4 regions of the Pseudarthrobacter sp. NPDC080039 genome follow, and region 4 is predicted to be linked to each of the others. Evidence: riboswitches for the same ligand, from Rfam matches in the RefSeq annotation. Region 4 holds a riboswitch; each other region holds the start of a gene.
What was found. Region 4 has a riboswitch for thiamine pyrophosphate ahead of AB0313_RS15050 (ECF transporter S component). Riboswitches for the same ligand answer to the same signal wherever they lie in the genome.
Positions count from the first base shown of each region.

Region 1: linked by a shared signal. The riboswitch ahead of thiC (phosphomethylpyrimidine synthase ThiC) and the one ahead of AB0313_RS15050 (ECF transporter S component) in region 4 are both predicted to bind thiamine pyrophosphate.
Region 2: linked by a shared signal. The riboswitch ahead of thiO (glycine oxidase ThiO) and the one ahead of AB0313_RS15050 (ECF transporter S component) in region 4 are both predicted to bind thiamine pyrophosphate.
Region 3: linked by a shared signal. The riboswitch ahead of thiD (bifunctional hydroxymethylpyrimidine kinase/phosphomethylpyrimidine kinase) and the one ahead of AB0313_RS15050 (ECF transporter S component) in region 4 are both predicted to bind thiamine pyrophosphate.

Region 1 is NZ_JBFBKY010000004.1:9,211-13,867, reverse strand. It holds gene AB0313_RS05950 (alpha/beta fold hydrolase) at 1-687, shown strand, start outside; gene thiC (phosphomethylpyrimidine synthase ThiC) at 684-2,489, opposite strand; TPP riboswitch at 2,506-2,613, opposite strand; gene AB0313_RS05940 (amidohydrolase family protein) at 2,691-3,773, shown strand; gene AB0313_RS05935 (VOC family protein) at 3,874-4,657, shown strand, end outside.
Region 2 is NZ_JBFBKY010000004.1:337,740-342,396, forward strand. It holds gene AB0313_RS07370 (thiazole synthase) at 1-548, opposite strand, end outside; gene thiS (sulfur carrier protein ThiS) at 553-789, opposite strand; gene thiO (glycine oxidase ThiO) at 786-2,087, opposite strand; TPP riboswitch at 2,080-2,199, opposite strand; gene thiE (thiamine phosphate synthase) at 2,227-2,976, shown strand; gene AB0313_RS07390 (RNB domain-containing ribonuclease) at 3,013-4,500, shown strand.
Region 3 is NZ_JBFBKY010000012.1:60,141-64,797, forward strand. It holds gene AB0313_RS13965 (Rne/Rng family ribonuclease) at 1-2,267, shown strand, start outside; TPP riboswitch at 2,434-2,531, shown strand; gene thiD (bifunctional hydroxymethylpyrimidine kinase/phosphomethylpyrimidine kinase) at 2,539-4,059, shown strand; gene rplU (50S ribosomal protein L21) at 4,325-4,633, shown strand.
Region 4 is NZ_JBFBKY010000014.1:72,594-77,250, forward strand. It holds gene AB0313_RS15030 (monovalent cation/H+ antiporter complex subunit F) at 1-56, shown strand, start outside; gene mnhG (monovalent cation/H(+) antiporter subunit G) at 46-450, shown strand; gene AB0313_RS15040 (DUF4235 domain-containing protein) at 459-722, opposite strand; gene AB0313_RS15045 (heme-degrading domain-containing protein) at 852-1,394, opposite strand; TPP riboswitch at 1,482-1,622, shown strand; gene AB0313_RS15050 (ECF transporter S component) at 1,689-2,312, shown strand; gene AB0313_RS15055 (ABC transporter ATP-binding protein) at 2,312-3,859, shown strand; gene AB0313_RS15060 (energy-coupling factor transporter transmembrane component T) at 3,856-4,656, shown strand.

The DNA.
Region 1 (4,657 bases), on a different contig from region 4:
GCCGCGGCATGGCCCCGCCAGCACGGCATGGCATTGGCCTACGACGCCCTGTTCCTCCGGCGGCATGGCTATGACGCCGTCGCGGAGCCCCTGGAGTCCTCCTTTGCCGCAGATACTGCCATCGTCCTGGGGTCGCTGGCCGACGATGGCCGCGGTGCCGCCGGGGGACATGTGGTGGCACACTCCCAGGGCGCGATCCCGGCCATGATGGCCGCGGTGGAACGTCCGGACCTGGTCTTCTCGTTGACGCTGGTTGAGCCGGCCTGCCTGTCGCTGACTGCGGAACTGCCGGCCACGTCAGCGCACATCAGCCTGATGCAGCCCCTCTTCGACGTCCGCCACCAGCTCAGCGATGACGACTTCCAGCGCGAATTCGTCCGCCGGATCTACGCCACCGACCTCCAGCAGCCAGCCACCGTTGAGGAAAAACGCTCCGCCCGCAGGCTTCGGCTCCAGGCGCCGTCCTGGGAGGCCCCGCTGCACATTGTTCCCGGCGTGCCCACCCTCGTCCTGACCGGTGGCTGGGAGCCGTTGTACGAGGAAATTGCCGGTTACCTGCGGGAGACCGGCGCCCTGCACCGCGTTGCCGCGGGAGGGCACCGGCCCCATGACTCCCCGGATGGGGACCGGACCATCCGGCAGTTCATCAGCCAGGTCAGCCGGAGCCAGCCGGCCCGGGCGTCCTAGCTGTCCGCGGGAACCCGCAGCTCCGGCAGGTACACCTTGCCGCCGGCCGCCAGGAATTCCTGGCTCTTCTCCCGCATGCCGGAGGCCATTTCCGCCAGGGCGGCCTGCGAGTCGGCCGACCCGTATTCGTCCCGGATGTCCTGGCTGATCCGCATGGAGCAGAACTTCGGCCCGCACATGGAGCAGAAATGCGCGGTCTTGGCGGGTTCTGCGGGAAGGGTTTCGTCGTGGAAGGCCTCCGCCGTCACCGGATCCAGAGACAGGGCGAACTGGTCACGCCACCGGAATTCGAACCGCGCCTTGGACAGGGCATCATCACGTTCGTGCGCCCCCGGGTGCCCCTTGGCGAGGTCTGCGGCGTGGGCGGCGATCTTATAGGTGATGACGCCTGTCTTGACGTCGTCCTTGTTGGGCAGGCCCAGGTGTTCCTTGGGGGTGACGTAGCAGAGCATCGCGGTGCCGTAACGGGCGATCTCGGTGGCGCCGATTGCCGAGGTGATGTGGTCGTAGCCGGGGGCGACGTCGGTCACCAGCGGGCCCAGGGTGTAGAAGGGCGCACCCTTGCACAGCTCCTGCTGGCGCTCCACGTTTTCCCGTACCAGGTGGAAGGGAACGTGGCCGGGGCCTTCCACCATCACTTGTACGTCATACTCCCACGCGCGCTGGGTGAGCTCGGCAAGCGTGTCCAGCTCGGCGAACTGGGCGGCGTCGTTGGCGTCCGCCGTGGAACCGGGGCGCAGGCCGTCCCCGAGGGAGAAGGCGACGTCGTACTTGGCGAAGATTTCGCACAGTTCGTCGAAGTGCGTGTACAGGAAGTTTTCCTGGTGGTGGGCCAGGCACCAGCCCGCCATGATCGATCCGCCCCGGGAGACGATGCCCGTCACCCGGTTTGCCGTGAGCGGGACGTACCGGAGAAGCACGCCGGCGTGGATGGTCATGTAGTCCACGCCTTGCTCGCACTGTTCAATGACGGTGTCGCGGAAGATCTCCCAGGTCAACGCGTTGGCTTCGCCGTTCACCTTTTCCAGGGCCTGGTAGATCGGCACGGTGCCGATCGGCACGGGGGAGTTGCGGATGATCCACTCGCGGGTCGTGTGGATGTCGTCGCCCGTGGACAGGTCCATGACGGTGTCGGCGCCCCACTGGGTGGCCCACTGCAGCTTGTCCACTTCCTCCGCGATGGAGCTGGTCACGGCGGAGTTGCCGATGTTGGCGTTGATCTTCACCAGGAAGGCCTTGCCGATGATCATCGGCTCGGATTCGGGGTGGTTGATGTTGTTGGGGATAATGGCGCGGCCTGCGGCCACCTCGCTCCTGACCAGTTCAACGTCGCAGTTTTCGCGCAGCGCCACAAAGCGCATCTCCTGCGTGATGATGCCCTGCCGGGCATAGTGCATCTGCGTCACTGTCCTGCCGTCGACGGCGCGGCGGGGCTCCGGCTGTCCGCCCTTCCACTCCGCGGAGGCGGCACCGCGGCGCACGGCGGAGCGGCCGTCGTCGAGCAGGTTGCGCTCCCGGCCGCTGTAGGGCTCGGTGTCCCCCCGCGCCGCGATCCACTCCGAGCGGAAGGGCTGCAGGCCGCGCACGGGGTCGCTTCCGGGCCCCGCGGTCCGGTAGGTCCGGAACGGCGGGTTTTCCTGGCCGTTGGGTGACGGCTCCAGGGCAATTTCCGTCACCGGCACCCGGATTCCCGCCTTTTCGTCCTCGACGTAGGCGAGTGAATGGGACTTCAGTGACTGGGTTACGGGCTGTTCCGATGCGTCCCCGAAATCGCCCGCGGACTGCAGGAGGTCAGGGTTCAGCTGGGTGTTTTGTGTACTCAAGGGAATACTCACTTCCTTCGCCGGCATTATCCGGACAGGTTCAACGGTCGCAGGCTGCAACAGCCCGATCTCAGCCCCTGCAAGGGCACCCGTGTGGTCAGGAACGAAGCTACCACAGGCTCCTGGACGAGGCTTGTCACAATTGCGGTGCTAGCCTGACCGGGCATCGAAAGGAGCCCCATGGCAGACATCATCCACTTCCGCGGGCCCGTCCTGGCCGCCGCGGACCAGGTACGGCACGGGCTGTGGTCCGTGGATGGAAGGCTCACCTTCAGCAAGCCCGCAACCCATCCGGGCAGGGTGCTCGACGGATGGGTGCTGCCGGGCTTCGTGGACGCGCACTGCCATATCGGGCTGGGGGCCGCCGGCCCGGTGGATCCGCCTGTTGCCAGGGAACAGGCACTGGCCGACCTCACCGCCGGAACCCTGCTGGTCCGTGACGCGGGGTCCCCTGCCGATACCCGCTGGATGCAGGGCGGAACGGAGTTCCCGGTGCTGGTCCGCGCCGGGCGGCACATCGCCCGTACCCGCCGCTATCTGCGGGGCTTCGCGGAGGAGGTGGAGCCTGAGGGCCTCGTGGAGGCCGTGCGCAAGCAGGCACGCGACGGCGACGGCTGGGTCAAGCTGGTGGGGGACTGGATCGACCGCAGCGCCGGCGACCTGGCGCCTTCCTTTCCTGCCGCCGTCGTACGTGATGCCGTCCAGGCGGCCCACGACGAAGGTGCCCGGGTGACCGCCCACTGCTTTGCCGAAGACACCCTGGACCAGATGCTGGACGCAGGGATCGACTGCATCGAGCACGCCACCGGACTCCTGCCGCGGCACCTGCCCCGGTTCGCCGAACAGGGCGTACCGATCGTTCCCACGCTGATCAACATTGCCACCTTCCCGGACATTGCGGCGCAGGCCGACGCCAAGTTCCCCCGCTATGCGGCCCACATGCGGGCCTTGTGGGAACGGAGGCTGGAGCGGGTGGCGGAGGCCCATGCCGCCGGCGTGCGTATTTTTGCCGGCACGGATGCGGGCAGCGTGATCCGGCACGGCCGGATTGCCGACGAGATCCTTGCCCTGCACGGCGCCGGGCTCCCCATGGCTGCAGCCCTTGACGCGGCCTGCTGGGCAGCGCGTGCCTGGCTGGGGGCGGACGGCCTGGCGGAAGGGGCGCGCGCCGACGTCGTGGTGTGCCGGGAAGATCCACGGGCGGTGCCCGGGACGATCAAGGCCCTGGAACACGTGGTGCTGGGCGGACACATCATCCGCTGACCCACGGCGCTGCGGGGACTTGGAATAAATTGAAGCTTCAAGTAATTTTAATGTGTGACAGGCCGCCAATGGGACGGCCTCCAACGCAAGGAGCCTTCACGTGACTACAGCATCCAGCACCCGGGATCTTCTTCCCGCCGACCTCGCCATGGGCACGGTGATGCTCAAGGTGGGCGACATGAAGGTTATGACCGACTACTACCAGCGGGCGCTTGGCCTTGAGGTGGTGGCCGAGCAGGACGGCGGCCTCTATTTCGGCAGGCTCGGCCGGCCGCTGGTCCACCTGGCGCCCGCGCCTGGGCTGCACCTTCCCGGCAGGGGGGAGGCGGGCCTGTTCCATACCGCCCTGCTGTTCGAGGACCAGGCTTCCCTTGCCGCCACCGTCGCAACGGCCGCGCAGTACGAGCCCCGGTCCTTCACCGGGAGTGCCGACCACCTGGTGAGCGAGGCCTTCTACTTCACCGATCCCGAAGGAAACGGCATTGAGTTGTACTGGGACCGGCCGCGCAGCAACTGGTCCTGGAACGGGACTGACGTGGTCATGGACAGCCTGGCCCTGCCGCCCCAGCGCTACCTTGAGCAGCACCTGACCGAGCAGTCCCTGGAAGGCCAGCGGCAAACATCCGCTGGCGTGGGCCACGTGCACCTCCAGGTGGGCGACGTCCAGACCGCCCGGGACTTCTACGTGGGAACACTGGGCTTCGAGAAGACGGCGGGCTGGCACGGGCAGGCGCTGTTCGTTTCCGCGGGCCGCTACCACCACCACATGGCTATGAACGTCTGGAACAGCCGCGGCGCCGGCCCCCGCAAGGACACCCTTGGGCTGGGTGAGGTGCTCATCGAAGTTCCCTCGGGTGACGACGTCGGCGCACTGGCTGACCGGC
Region 2 (4,657 bases), on a different contig from region 4:
ATGTTGTGGGGGTTCAGGATACCCAGCCCGGTTCCAATGGGCGCGCCCAGTGGCATGACCGCGGTGGCACCCAAATTCTCGAGCCGCAGTGCCAGCACGGGATCGTCATTGGTATAGGCGAAGACTTTGAAGCCACGGTTCACCAACTGCTCCGTGGCCTCCACGAGTTCCACGGCGTCCGGCAGGAGGGTCTGCTCGTCGGCGATGACTTCCAGCTTCACCCAGTCGGTCTCCAGGGCCTCCCGGGCCAGCTCCGCGGTGAGTACGGCGTCCCGTGCGGTGAAGCAGCCGGCGGTGTTGGGCAGGACGCGGATGCCGTGGTCCACCAGCAGCTGGAACAGCGAGCCGGTCTCAGCCGTAGAGTAGCGGCGCATGGCCACGGTGGTCAGGGCGGTACCGGAGGCCAAAAGCGCAGCGCCCAGGCCGTCCAGGCTCGGCGCCCCGCCGGTGCCCATGATGAGCCGGGAACCCAGGGCGACGCCGTCGATCACCAGTGCGTCGCCGGGGCCTGCGTTTCCGGCAGGGTTGATGGTGCTGGTTTCGGTCATGGTGTCAGCCTCCCTGTACTGCAGTGACGAGTTCGATGTCGTCGCCGTCGGCGAGCGCCGTGGCGAACCATTGGCTGCGCGGCACCACCTGGGCGTTGTGCGCGACGGCGACGCCCAGTTTCCGGCCGTCCGTCGCCTGGCCGTCGCTGGCCAGTGGGCGGCCGGTGACCTGGGTGACGAGGGTGGTGATGGAGGCGCCGTCAGCCACCGTGTGCGGGTTTCCGTTGAGGGTGATGTTCACGCTGTCTCCTTGATGTGGGTGCTGTGATCGGCAATTGGTGGACTGGAGAACCGGTCAGGGCTGAAGGGCGACCAACGGGGGTCGGCTTTTCCATCCAGCAGTTCCGTGCAAATGGACGCTGCCGCGGGGGTGAGCAGGACGCCATGCCGGAAGAACCCCGTGGCGATAATCAGACCGTGCACTGTTGCACAGGATCCTTCGTCCAGTGAACCCGGGTTCACTGGAACCCTGCCCAGCAGCGGTGCGTTGTCCGGCGTTCCCGGCCGGGCGCGGGCAGTGCATTCCAGGAGTTCGAGTTCGGCGACGGCGGGCACCAGCGCCTGCGCGTCCCGGAGCAGCTGGTAGACGCCGCCGGCGCTGACGGCGTCGGACAGGGCGTCCTCCCGCTGCGTTGCGCCGATGACCACGGTGCCGTCCTGCCGCGGAACGATGTACACGGCGATGCCGTGGACCATGCCACGTACGGTCGAGGTCACCAGTGGCTGGAGGTGCCGGGGAACGGCAAGGCGGAGAATGTCCCCGTGCACGGGCCTCAGGGGAAGGTGCAGCCCTCCGGGCAGGTCCTCCAGTGCCCCCGCCTGCAGGCCATTGGCTACCACTGTTTCCGCGGCGAAGACCGCGCCTCCGCCGGCAAGGCGCGCGCCAACCACGTTTCCGCCTTCCCACAGCAGTCCGGTGGCGCGCTCCGGCACGGCAAACCCGTCCACCGCCCCGTCTGCGGCCAGCCCGGGTGACGCGGACGCGCCTGCCGCGAGGGCCAGCCGCAGGGCTGCCACCAGGCGCCGTGGATCCACCTGATGGTCGGCGGGAGTGTCAAGGGCGCAGGCGATGGCCGGGCTGAGGAGGGGTTCGCGGCGGCGGGCCTCCCGCACGGTCAAGGGCTCTACGTCCAGGCCGTTGGCCTGCTGCACGGCGCGCAGGTCCATGAGCGCCCGCCGGTCGGCGGCGTCGGCACCTACGGCGAGCGTCGGCGTCGTCAGATATCCGCAATCCGCGCCCGTTGCAGCGGCGACCCCGGCGGCAAAGGCCGGCCAGCGTGATGATGATTCGAGCATGAGTTCCAGGAGCTGTTCCTCCTGGTAGTGCAGTTCGCTGACCGGGGCCAGCATGCCTGCGGCGGCCCAGCTGGCACCGGCACCGGGCGCATCGTCGATGAGGACCACGGAGCGTCCGGACCGCTGCACCTCCCAGGCGATGCCGTGCCCCACCACTCCCCCGCCGATGACTGCCACGTCGGCGCGGATACCGGAAGGGGTGGGAGCACCGGACGCAGTGTGGTCTTTGATGGCGGTACGCATATGGGTTCCTTCCCTACGCCGGCATTAACCGGATCAGGTCAAGCGGTCGGCTCTGACGCCCTCTCAGCCCGGCGCTTTGTGACAGCTGCCGCGGGCTCCCGCAGTACCTGCCCAGTTTAGAGGAACTAGGCTTGCAGGCATGAATGCGACCACCCCATCCTTCCCCGCAGGTACCCACGCACCGGCTGCCGGCGCCGTCAATGCTGAAGTCGTCAATGTGCGGAACAACGATGCCCTGAAGGCAGCGCGCCTGTACCTCTGCACCGATGCGCGGAGGGAGCGGGGCGACTTTGCCGAATTCGTGGATGCAGCGTTCACCGGTGGCGTGGACATCATCCAGCTGCGCGACAAGGGAATCGAGGCGGCGGAGGAACTTGATCTCCTGGCCGTACTGAAGGAAACGGCGGTCCGGCACGGCAGGTTGTGGGCCGTGAATGACCGCGCCGACGTCGCCGTACTGTCCGGCGCACCGGTGTTCCACATCGGCCAGAAGGACCTTCCGCTGGCCGCTGCGCGCACGTTGGTCAACGGCAACGCCGCCATCGGGCTCTCCAGCCACACGCGCGAACAGGTGGACGCCGCACTGGCGGCAACCGCAGGCCCCTCGGGCCTGGACTACTTCTGCGTGGGTCCGGTGTGGGCCACGCCCACGAAGCCCGGCAGGGCGGCCGTGGGCCCCGAGCTGGTGAAGTACGCCGCGAAGGCTTCCCGGGAGGCGGCAGATCCGGTGCCCTGGTTTGCCATCGGCGGCATCGACCACGGCAACGTCCACCAGGTGGCGGAAGCCGGCGCTCGCAGGATCGTGGTGGTCCGCGCAATCACCGACGCACCGGATCCTGCCGCTGCTGCTGCTTCCCTCCTCGACGCGTTGGACGCCGCCGGATCCTGATGCCATATCCGTGGACTTGGAGCTACGCTGATTTTTGTGTCACATCATCGGTTGGCCCCCAACGTCCACGACCACAAGAACGCCCTGGAAGAGGCGTTGGGCCTGCTGCGGACCGAACTCGAACTTCCGGGCACTTACCCTGCCGACGCCGTGGAGGACGCCCGGGCTGCCGTGGCCGCGCTGAAGCTGCCCTCCTACGACCTGACCGCCGTCGAGTTCGTGACCATCGATCCGGCGTCCTCCACCGACCTGGACCAGGCCGTGTTTATCGAAGTGGACGGGGACGGCTACCGCGTGATGTACGCGATCGCGGACGTACCGGCGTTTGTGGCTCCGGGAGGTCCGTTGGACGCGGAGACGCGGCGCCGCGGGCAGACCTTCTACGCTCCGGACGGCCGGATCCCGCTGCATCCGGAGGTCATCAGCGAAGGGGCAGGCAGCCTGCTGCCCGGCCAGGAATGTTCGGCGTTCGTCTGGGACTTCACGCTCGACGGCGACGCGTCGGTGCTGACGGTGGGCGTCCGGCGGGCGCGGGTCCGCAGCCGCGACAAGCTGAGCTACAAGGGTGCCCAGGCAGACCTCGACGCCGGGACAGCCTCCCCTGTGCTGCATTTGCTCCGTGAGGTGGGCCTGAAGCGGGTGGCACTGGAGCGGGCCCGTGAAGGCGCCAGCCTGAACATGCCGGAGCAGGAAATCGTCCAAATGCCCGACGGCGGTTATCGCATCGACGCGGTTCCGCAGCTTCCGGTCGAAGACTGGAACGCGCAGATTTCCCTGATGACGGGAATGGCGGCCGCGCAGCTCATGCTCGAAGGCAAGGTAGGCATCCTGCGCACCATGCCCGCTCCGGACGAACGGTCGTTAAAGCATTTCCGCCTGCAGACCGAGGTCCTGGGCAGGCCGTGGGACGGGGAAGTCAGCTACGGCGAGTACCTGCGGTCCCTCGACCCCACCGACCCGCGCCAGCTGGCCATCATGCACTCTGCCGGCATGCTCTTCCGCGGCGCCTCTTATACAGCCTTCGACGGGACTGTGCCCGAAGACGGCATCCAGTCCGCCATCGGTGCCGCCTACGCCCACACCACTGCACCGCTGCGCCGCCTGGTGGACCGGTTCGTCCTCGTCATCTGCGAGGCCCTGTGCAACGGCGGCGATGTTCCAGGCTGGGCACGGGAGGCCCTTCCGCTGCTGCCCGGCATCATGGCCGGCTCGGACCAGTTGGCGTCACGGATGGAGCGCCTGGCCCTGGACACAGTTCAGGCGGCCCTGCTCCTAAACCACATCGGGCAGGAGTTCGACGCGATTGTCATTTCCGGGTCCAGGCCGCAGAACGGCAACGGCAATGGCAACGGCAAGAACGGGAACGGAAAGAACGGCAACGGAAGTTTCGGCATCATCCAGATCGCCGAACCGGCGGTGACGGCCCGCTGCGCCGGGGAGCTGGAATCCGGAACCAAGGTCCGGGTACGTCTGGTTTCATCGGACATCACCACCCGCCAGATCCACTTCGAGCTCATCTCCTGAATCCCGTCGCGCGCCCTTGAGGGCCTAAAACCGTGTTTCCTGACCCTTGCCGCTAGACTGGAGGGGTAGAACTGGATGCCCGGTCGTTGATTTCCTCCCATTGAAACCAACAAGCCCGCCCCTACGCGATCTTGAGATTTGCCCGCTGGTCCCCAGT
Region 3 (4,657 bases), on a different contig from region 4:
GGCTTGAGGCCAAGAAGCAGCGCCGCCGTGAATCCCGCGACACCGGCCGCCGCCGCACCGTCATCACCGAGGCAGAGTTCCTGGCGCGCCGGGAGTCCGTCGACCGCCAGATGATCGTTCGCCAGCGCGACGACAGGATCCAGATCGCCGTCCTCGAAGACGGCGTCCTGGCAGAACACTTCGTGTCCAAGACCCAGCAGGACTCACTGATCGGCAACGTGTACCTGGGCAAGGTGCAGAACGTGCTGCCGTCAATGGAAGCTGCATTCGTCGACATCGGCCGGGGCCGCAACGCCGTCCTCTACGCCGGCGAGGTCAACTGGGAAGCCGTGAACCTCGAGGGCAAGCAGCGCCGCATCGAAAACGCGCTCAAGTCCGGCGACACCGTGCTGGTCCAGGTCACCAAGGACCCCGTGGGCCACAAGGGTGCCCGCCTGACCAGCCAGATCTCGCTTCCCGGACGCTACCTGGTCTACGTGCCCGGCGGCTCAATGACGGGCATCTCCCGCAAGCTGCCCGACGTCGAACGCAACCGGCTCAAGCGCATCCTCAAGGACCGCCTGCCCGAGCACGCCGGCGTCATTGTCCGTACTGCCGCCGAGGGCGCTTCCGAGGAAGAGCTGACGCACGACATCAACCGGCTGCGCGCCCAGTGGGAAGGCATCGAAAGCCAGGCCGCGTCCACCAAGATCCTGGCTCCGGAACTGCTGTACGGCGAACCGGACCTGACCATCAAGGTCGTCCGAGACGTCTTCAACGAAGACTTCTCCAAGCTCATCGTTTCCGGCGAGGAAGCCTGGGACACCATCGAGGCCTACGTCACCTACGTGGCACCTGACCTGGTGGGGCGGCTCGAGAAGTGGACCAAGGACCAGGACATCTTCTCCGCCTGGCGCATCGACGAACAGATCCACAAGGCCCTTGAGCGCAAGGTCTTCCTGCCCTCCGGCGGGTCCCTGGTGATCGACCGCACCGAGGCCATGACAGTGGTGGACGTCAACACCGGCAAGTTCACCGGCAGCGGCGGCAACCTCGAGGAAACCGTCACCAAGAACAACCTCGAAGCAGCCGAAGAAGTGGTGCGCCAGCTGCGCCTGCGCGACATCGGCGGCATTATCGTCATCGACTTCATCGACATGGTCCTCGAATCCAACCGCGACCTTGTCCTGCGCCGGCTGGTGGAGTGCCTGGGCCGGGACCGGACCAAGCACCAGGTGGCCGAAGTGACGTCGCTGGGCCTTGTCCAGATGACCCGCAAGCGCATGGGCACCGGGTTGCTGGAAGTCTTTGGCGAGCAGTGTGAGGCCTGCGCCGGCCGCGGCGTGGTCACCCACGACGATCCGGTGGAACACCGCCGCGCAAACATCGTGGCCGCCGAGCACCACGTCCAGCGCACCGACAGCCGCCCCGAACCGCGGGCCGAGGTGCACCGTCCCGAGGCGCAGCGGACCGACAACGCCCAGCAGGGACCCCGTTCCGAGCGCAAGCGCCGGCGCGGACGCGGCGGCCAGCAACCCGAGGCTGCGCCGGTGCCCGCGGTGCAGGTCCACACGGTCCTGCCGGAGGCGGCAGACGCGGAGCGGCACGCCAAAGCAGAAGCCACCCGGCTTGCCCTGGCAAACATCGCGGCTGCTGCCCATGCCGCCCATCTGCACGACGATGAGGTGGCGGCTGCCCGGCAGGTGCCACCGGCTCCGCCTGCGCCTGCACCCATGGAGGAGAAGCACGACGCCGACGCCCCGGCCCGACCGGCGGCTGTCCTGACCTTCGGGGGAGAGGAAGTCCCGCTTCCCTTCGTGGAGCACGCGGAGGAGCACCACCCCAAGCCGGCCCTGACCCTGGACCGGCTCGCAGAAGCGTTCGCCCACCTGGGCCAGCCCGCATCCTCTGTCGAGGATGCACCCGGCAAGGCCGCCGCTGCCCCGACGGGCGCCGAACCTGCAGCTGACCAGCCGGCACCGGAAGGGCGGACTGCCGGGGGAGGGGAAGCGCGCGCCACCGTTGATGCTCCGGCTGAAAAGGACTATTCGGACCACACTCTGGAGCAGTCCCGGCAGCGGCGGCCGCGCCGCCACCGCGCTGCCAGCCGTGCCCAGGGCGCCGCCAACGAGACCGCGGTGCAGCACCACGAGAGTGTCCAGGCGACCGCGTCGGGCCACTCCCACGAGGCCAAGGCCCCGGAGACCGCTGTTCCGTCGGCTGAGGTGGGCAAGGCCGCCGAGGAACCGATCATCCTCGGTGTCGGTGTGCCCGCTTCGGAGCTGTAAGCCACACGTCCGGAACGGACAGCAGCACAGAAACAGCCAGGAGTCCCCGTTTTGTGGACAGTTCCCCCTGTAAGTACAGGGGGAATTCTCCGCACGGCGGGGATTTCTGCTGGGTGCAGGGAAGGGGCTGTCACCTTTTTCCGGATGCGCGCCAGCGGCTAGGCTGGACCTCGACACGGGGTGCCGAGCAGAAGGCCGGCTGAGATCCAGACCCGTTGAACCTGTCCGGCTAGCACCGGCGAAGGGATGTCTCTTGTCTACGACCCTTTCCATGACCCTTCCGGCCGTACCGGGTGCTCCTGCGGGGGCGCCCGTGGGCCGCGACGTTCCACGGGTACTTTCCATCGCGGGCTCCGATCCCTCGGGTGGAGCAGGGATCCAGGCAGACCTGAAAAGCATCGCCGCCCACGGTGGATACGGCATGGCCGTGATTACGGCCCTCACCGCACAGAACACACGGGGGGTGCAGGCCGTGCACGTTCCCCCGGTTGCGTTCCTGGCGCAGCAGCTGGACGCCGTCAGCGACGACATCAGCATCGACGCCGTCAAGATCGGCATGCTGGGAGATGAAGCGGTAATCCGCACTGTCCGCGGCTGGCTGGAGAAAGTACGTCCCGCCGTCGTGGTCCTGGACCCGGTGATGGTGGCAACCAGCGGTGACCGGCTGCTCAAGGAATCCGCCGAAGCTGCCCTCCGGGAACTGCTGCCTCTTGCCCATCTCATTACCCCCAACCTGCCCGAGCTTGCCATGCTGGTGGGGGCGGAGCCGGCGGAGAGCTGGGACGCGGCCCTGGACCAGGGGAAGCAGTTGGCGAAGACCACCGGAGCCACGGTACTGGTGAAGGGCGGCCACTTGGCGGGGACGGACTGCCCTGACGCGCTGGTCAACGCCTCAGGCCTGCTGGCACAGGACGTGGTGGAAGTCCGGGGCAACCGGATTGCCACCCGCAACAGCCACGGCACCGGCTGCTCCCTGTCTTCTGCGATGGCCACCGTGCAGGCCCGGGTGGGCGACTGGGAAGCGTCGCTGCGGACCGTGAAGCCCTGGCTCGCCGGTGCGCTTGAGAACTCCGGAGAGCTGGAGGTGGGCCACGGGAACGGGCCCGTGCACCACTTCCACCACCTGCGGCCCGCCCTTCATGAAGGGGGCTTCGCTGCCCGGCTGTGGGACGAAGCCCAACAGGACCTCGACGACATCTACGCGCTGGACTTTATCCGGAGCCTGGGCTCGGGCGAGCTTGAGGAGAAGGACTTCGCCTACTACCTGGCCCAGGATGCCCTTTACCTCAACGGCTACTCCAGGGTCCTGGCCCGGGCCAGCGCCCTCGCACCATCGGAAGCCGAGCAGCTGTTCTGGGCCGGCTCCGCACAGCAGTGCCTCGAGGTGGAATCGGAACTCCACCGCTCCTGGCTGAGTAGCCGCCCGGCGCAGAGCGGACTGGGCCCCGTCACAAAGGCATACGTGGACCACCTCACCGCGGCGTCGGCGTCGGGCAGCTATGCAGTCCTGGCTGCCGCCGTCCTGCCCTGTTTCTGGCTCTACGCCGAAGTGGGGGAGAAGCTCCACGCGCGGTTCGTTGCCGCCGGTGAGCCTGACGGGCACGCCTACGCCGCGTGGCTCCGCACCTATGCGGATGAGGCGTTTGCCGCGGCCACCCGCCGGGCCATATCGATCGTTGACGCCGCCGGACGGAACGCCTCTGCGCAGGAGAGGGCAGCGATGCTGACCGCGTTCAAACAGTCCTGCCGCCTGGAGGTGGCTTTCTTCGACGCGCCGAGGCTGCATTCCTGACGTTTGCAGGCCGGGCCGCCGCTATTATGGAGGGGCGCGGTTGCGGTGCAGTCTGCCGGCCCTGTGGTTCCTACCACAGCCGGCCCGCCGGAACCAGCCTCATTTGCGGCCGAAGACGGATTTAGCGTATTCTGGATCTTCGGTGCTTACGCCAACACTTGGGTTATGACCCCACGGCGTTGAGGCACAGCGGGAACCCAGGCTTTTAGCATGTCGGTTCCGCACGCAAATTTTGTAATAAACGTCGAGAGAAGTGAGTTCCCAAGTGGTGTACGCGATTGTCCGCGCAGGCGGCCGCCAAGAGAAGGTTTCCGTTGGAGACTTCGTTACCCTGAACCGCGTCGCCGGTGGAGCCGGCAGCACCATCGAGCTGCCCGCACTGCTCCTGGTTGATGGTGACAAGGTCACCTCCGCCGCCGCTGACCTGGCCAAGGTAACTGTTACGGCTGAAATCCTCCAGGACCTGCGTGGTCCTAAGATTGTCATCCAGAAGTACAAGAACAAGACCGGTTACAAGAAGCGCCAGGGTCACCGCCAGGAACTGACCAAGGTCAAGATCACCGGCATCAAGTAACCACCGGTTACTGTTCAGGTATTT
Region 4 (4,657 bases):
CCGTGACGGTGGCCCGGTTCGTGGCGGACCGGAGGGTGAAGCCCAATGAATCCTGACTTCTCCGGCCCGGACGCCTGGATCGACACCCTCTCGGCAGTGTTCATGGTGGTGGGGGCGATCATGTCCCTGGGCGCTGCGATCGGCCTGCTCCGCTTTCCGGACCTGCTGAGCCGCATGCACGCCGCCACCAAGCCGCAGGTCCTGGGCCTGTTCCTGCTGCTGGCCGCCATTGGGCTCCAGCTGCGGACGTGGTGGGTGTGGCCGGTCCTGGCGGTGGCGTGGATCTTCCAGCTGCTCACGGTGCCCGTGTCCGCACATATGGTGGGCCGTGCCGGTTACCGCACCAAGCATCTGCACCGGGAAGTGCTCACTGCGGATGAGCTGGAGGCCGTAGTGCAAAAAGCCGCCGCCGAGGCTGCCCTGAAGGACGACCCCGGCGGCGGCCGGTAGCGCTGCGCTCAGACGATGTCCTGCGTCTTGGCGAACCGGGCAATGGCGCGCTGCGTGCCCCGGTTGGCCAGAACCTGGATGATGGCACTGACGGACGCCGAGATCAGCGCGAAGGTCAGCGCCGAACGCAGGCTGGTGGGGACGTCCTCATGTTTGCCCGTGGGCGCTTTCTGCCCGGTGGTCTTTTCCCAGATGGTGTTGACCAGTTTGGTGCCGGCCAGGCCTGCACCCAGGCTCACCCCGGTCCCGAGCAGCTTGATGAGAAGGTTCATTCCTATTACTCCTTGCGGGCGGAAAACGGACTGCCTCCAGCCTAGCCGCACGCGTGTCCCGGTCAGGGCAAGGGCGTGGCAAGCCGGGGCGGGTTGATGGACCGGGACACGGCCCAGGCATGCGGGTTCCTAGTCCCGCAGGGCCGACCCCAGGATGTCCCGCAGCGCCTCCACCACCAGGTCATGGTCCTGCAGTTGCGGCAGCCCGGAGACCGCGACCGTAGCCACTGCGCCCACTCCGGTGACATAGATTGGAAATGCACCTCCGTGTGCCGCATACCGGGATTGGTCAAACCAGGCGTTGTCCTCGATCCGGCCGCCGCCAAGCCGGCCCCGCAGGCCCACCAATAGGGACGGCACCTCGTACCGGGCGGCAGTGCGTTGCTTGGCGCGGATCCAGTATTCGTTGTCCGGAGTGGCACCCGGCAGCGCAACGTGGAACAGGACCTGCTCGCCCTTGGTGATGTCGATGGCAACGGGCAGGGCCCGCTCCTTGCCAAGCTCCACCAGCAGCAGGCCCAGATTCAAGGAGTCATCCGGCGAGAAACCGGGGAATTGGAGTTCCCGGACTTCAGCCTCGACCCGGAGGATCAATGCTTCCAGGGAGCCTTCGGGCTGCGCGTCGCCGGAATCGGGATCGAACCCGGTCACAACCGGTGTATTGGCGGTCATGGCCCTCAATCTACCCCTGTCCGGTGTAAACTTGACCACGCCCAGCTGGGCGGATATTGAAGCCTTACCCAACCCAAAAAGCATCACTAAAAACGACAGGGGAGCGCCGCCGTCGGGCATCCTGGCAGAAGCCGGGCACCGCAGGTGGGCGCTGAGAGTGCGGACAGCCGCAGACCCTCGAACCTGATCCGGTTAGTACCGGCGCAAGGGAGTCGAGTTCTCGGGGTGTCGCGGCCCTACGGCAACGGCCGTGGGCCGGGTCCACTTTCCCCTCCTGTTTCCCAGGAGGATTACATGAGCACTGCAGCAATCAAGAAAAGCGCCGGCAAGTCCTGGCGCGTCGTGGACATCGTCGTGGCGGCCCTGGTGGCCATCGCGGGTGGCGTCATCTTCTGGGCATGGGACCAGGGTGCCGCCGCGCTGTCCGCCCCCATGAACGCCGCCTACCCACCCCTCACCGGGCTGCTGGCCGGCGGCTGGATGGTTCCCGGCGTGCTGGGCATGCTCATCATCCGAAAGCCCGGCGCCGCTATCTTCTGCGAAACGGTTGCCGCTACCGGGGAACTCCTCATGGGCTCGCAGTACGGCGCGTCCGTCCTCTTCTCCGGCTTGATCCAGGGCTTGGGCGCGGAAATCATCTTCGCCATCTTCGTCTACCGCAAGTTCAACCTGCCCGTCTCCCTGCTGGCAGGCGCGGCGGCCGGGTTCTTCTGCGGCCTGAATGACTCCTTCGCCCCTTGGGGCTGGAACATCGCCTACTCGGGCGCGGACAAGCTCGCCTACATCGTCCTCACCACGGTCTCCGGGGCCATCCTGGCCGGTGCCCTGTGCTGGCTTGCCACCCGCGGCCTGGCCCGCACCGGGGTGCTGAGCTCCTTCGCGTCCCGCAAGGCCGCCACGGAGCCAGTCTTCTCCTGATGGTCCCCTCCCAGGACGCCGGCGGCGCGGTCCGCCCCGCCGCCGTCAGCGCCCGCGGATGGGGGTGGCGGCATGCCGGCCGATCCAGGCCCGCCGTCCATGCCCTCGACCTGGACATCGCTCCCGGTGAGCGCGTGCTCCTCCTCGGACCTTCCGGCGCCGGGAAGTCCACGCTGCTGCATGCGCTCGCCGGCGTGCTGGGGGACATCAACGACGACGGCGAGTCCGGGGACGCCGACGAGTCCGGTTCGCTGCTGGTTGACGGCGCCGTGCCCCGCGCCCAGCGCGGGCGGGCCGGGCTCATGCAGCAGGACCCGGAAACGCAGGTGGTGCTGTCGCGCGTTGGGGACGACGTCGCCTTTGGTGCCGAAAACCTCGCCGTACCCCGCGACGCCATCTGGGCGCGCGTGCACGAGGCGCTTGCCGACGTCGGGCTCGCCCACCTCCCGCTGGACCACCCGACCTCGGCCCTGTCCGGTGGCCAGAAGCAGCGCCTCGCGCTGGCCGGCATCCTTGCCATGCGTCCCGGCCTGATCCTGCTGGACGAACCCACCGCCAACCTGGACCCGGACGGCGTGCTGGAAGTCCGGGACGCCGTTGCCCGCTGCCTGGACAAGACCGGGGCCACGCTGGTGGTGGTGGAACACCGGGTGTCTGTCTGGAAGGACCTGGTGGACCGGATCGTCGTCCTGCAGCCGGGCAGCAGCAGCGAATCTGCCGTGCTCCTGGACGGCCCGCCGGACCGGGTGCTCCGCGAGGCGCGGACCATGCTCGCCGCCGCGGGGGTGTGGGTCCCCGGCTATGTGCCGGCCACCCGGACCAGGGATTTGGTACCGGCACCCGGAACGGGAAACCTCCTGCTGGCCGCCGAACAATTGGCAGTTTCCCGCGAACGTCCCCGCCGCAAGGGTTTCCGCAGGATACCGCCGGTCCCCGTCCAGGACGGGGTGGCCGCCCAGGTCCGCGCCGGGCAGGCCCTGGCTGTTACCGGTCCCAATGGAGCAGGAAAATCCACCTTCGCGCTGACCCTCGCCGGGCTGCTGGAGCCCGTATCCGGAAAGGTTTCCGCGAGCCTGGACCTCAGCCAGGGCGCGGGTATCGACCCGTACAAGTGGAAGGCCGAGCAGTTGATTTCCCGCGTGGGGACAGTGTTCCAGGAGCCGGAGCACCAGTTCGTGACCGGCAAGGTGCTTGATGAGCTGCTGTTCGGCCCGCGGCACCTGGGCCACGGCGAGGAACGGGTTGACGAACTGCTGGAGCGCCTGCGCCTCACGCACGTGGTGGACGCCAACCCCTACACGCTCTCCGGGGGTGAAAAGAGGCGGTTGTCCGTAGCCACCGTCCTTGCCGCCAGCCCGCAGGTCCTGGTCCTCGATGAGCCCACGTTCGGGCAGGACGCCAACACCTGGGCTGAGCTGGCCTCGTTCCTGTCCGAGCTCCTGGACGCAGGCACAGCGGTGGTGTCCGTCACCCACGATGCCGAGTTCACGGCCGCCCTGGGCGGGGTGGAGCTGCGGATGGCTGCGGCGGAAGTGGTGGCCCCATGAGGCAGGAACTGACGCTGCACGGCAACCATGCGCTCCTGGCCCGCGCCAACCCGCTGAGCAAATTCGTGGCAGTGCTGCTGATCACGGCGGTCCTGGCGCTGTCCATCGACTGGGTGTCTGCATCAGTGGCCCTGGTCTTTGAACTTTTCCTGTTTCCCCTGGCTGGACTCACCCTGTCACTGCTGTGGCAGCGCGGCTGGCCGCTGATTGTTGCGGCCGCCATCGGAGGCTGGAGCACGTCCATCCTGGCGCCGGACAGTGGAAGGATCCTGCTCGACGCCGGCATTTGGACCATGAGCCAAGGCTCCCTCCAGTTGGGCATCGGCTTCCTCCTGCGCGGCTTTGCCATCGCCCTGCCGGCAGTGCTCCTGATGAGCTGCACCGACCCGACGGACCTGGCAGACGCGCTGGCGCAGAAAGCACGCCTGCCGCACCGGTTCGTCCTGGGGACCCTGGCCGCGATGCGCCTGGTGGGCCTGATGGCCGAGGAGTGGCAGACCATCGGCATGGCGCGCCGGGCGCGGGGCGTGGGTTCGCGCGGCAACCTGGCACAGCGGGTAAAGGCGACACTGGGACAGAGCTTCGGGCTCCTGGTGCAGGCAATCCGGCGCGCGTCACGGCTGGCCGTGACCATGGAAGCGCGGGGCTTTGGCGGCGGCAAGCGGACCTGGGCACGCACATCCACGTTCAGCGTGCTGGACCTCTGGGTGGTGGCCGGCGGTGTCCTCGTGGCCGCGCTCGCCCTGATTGCGGCGGTCACCGCGGGGACCTGGAACATGGTGTGGCTGGGCAGCTGAC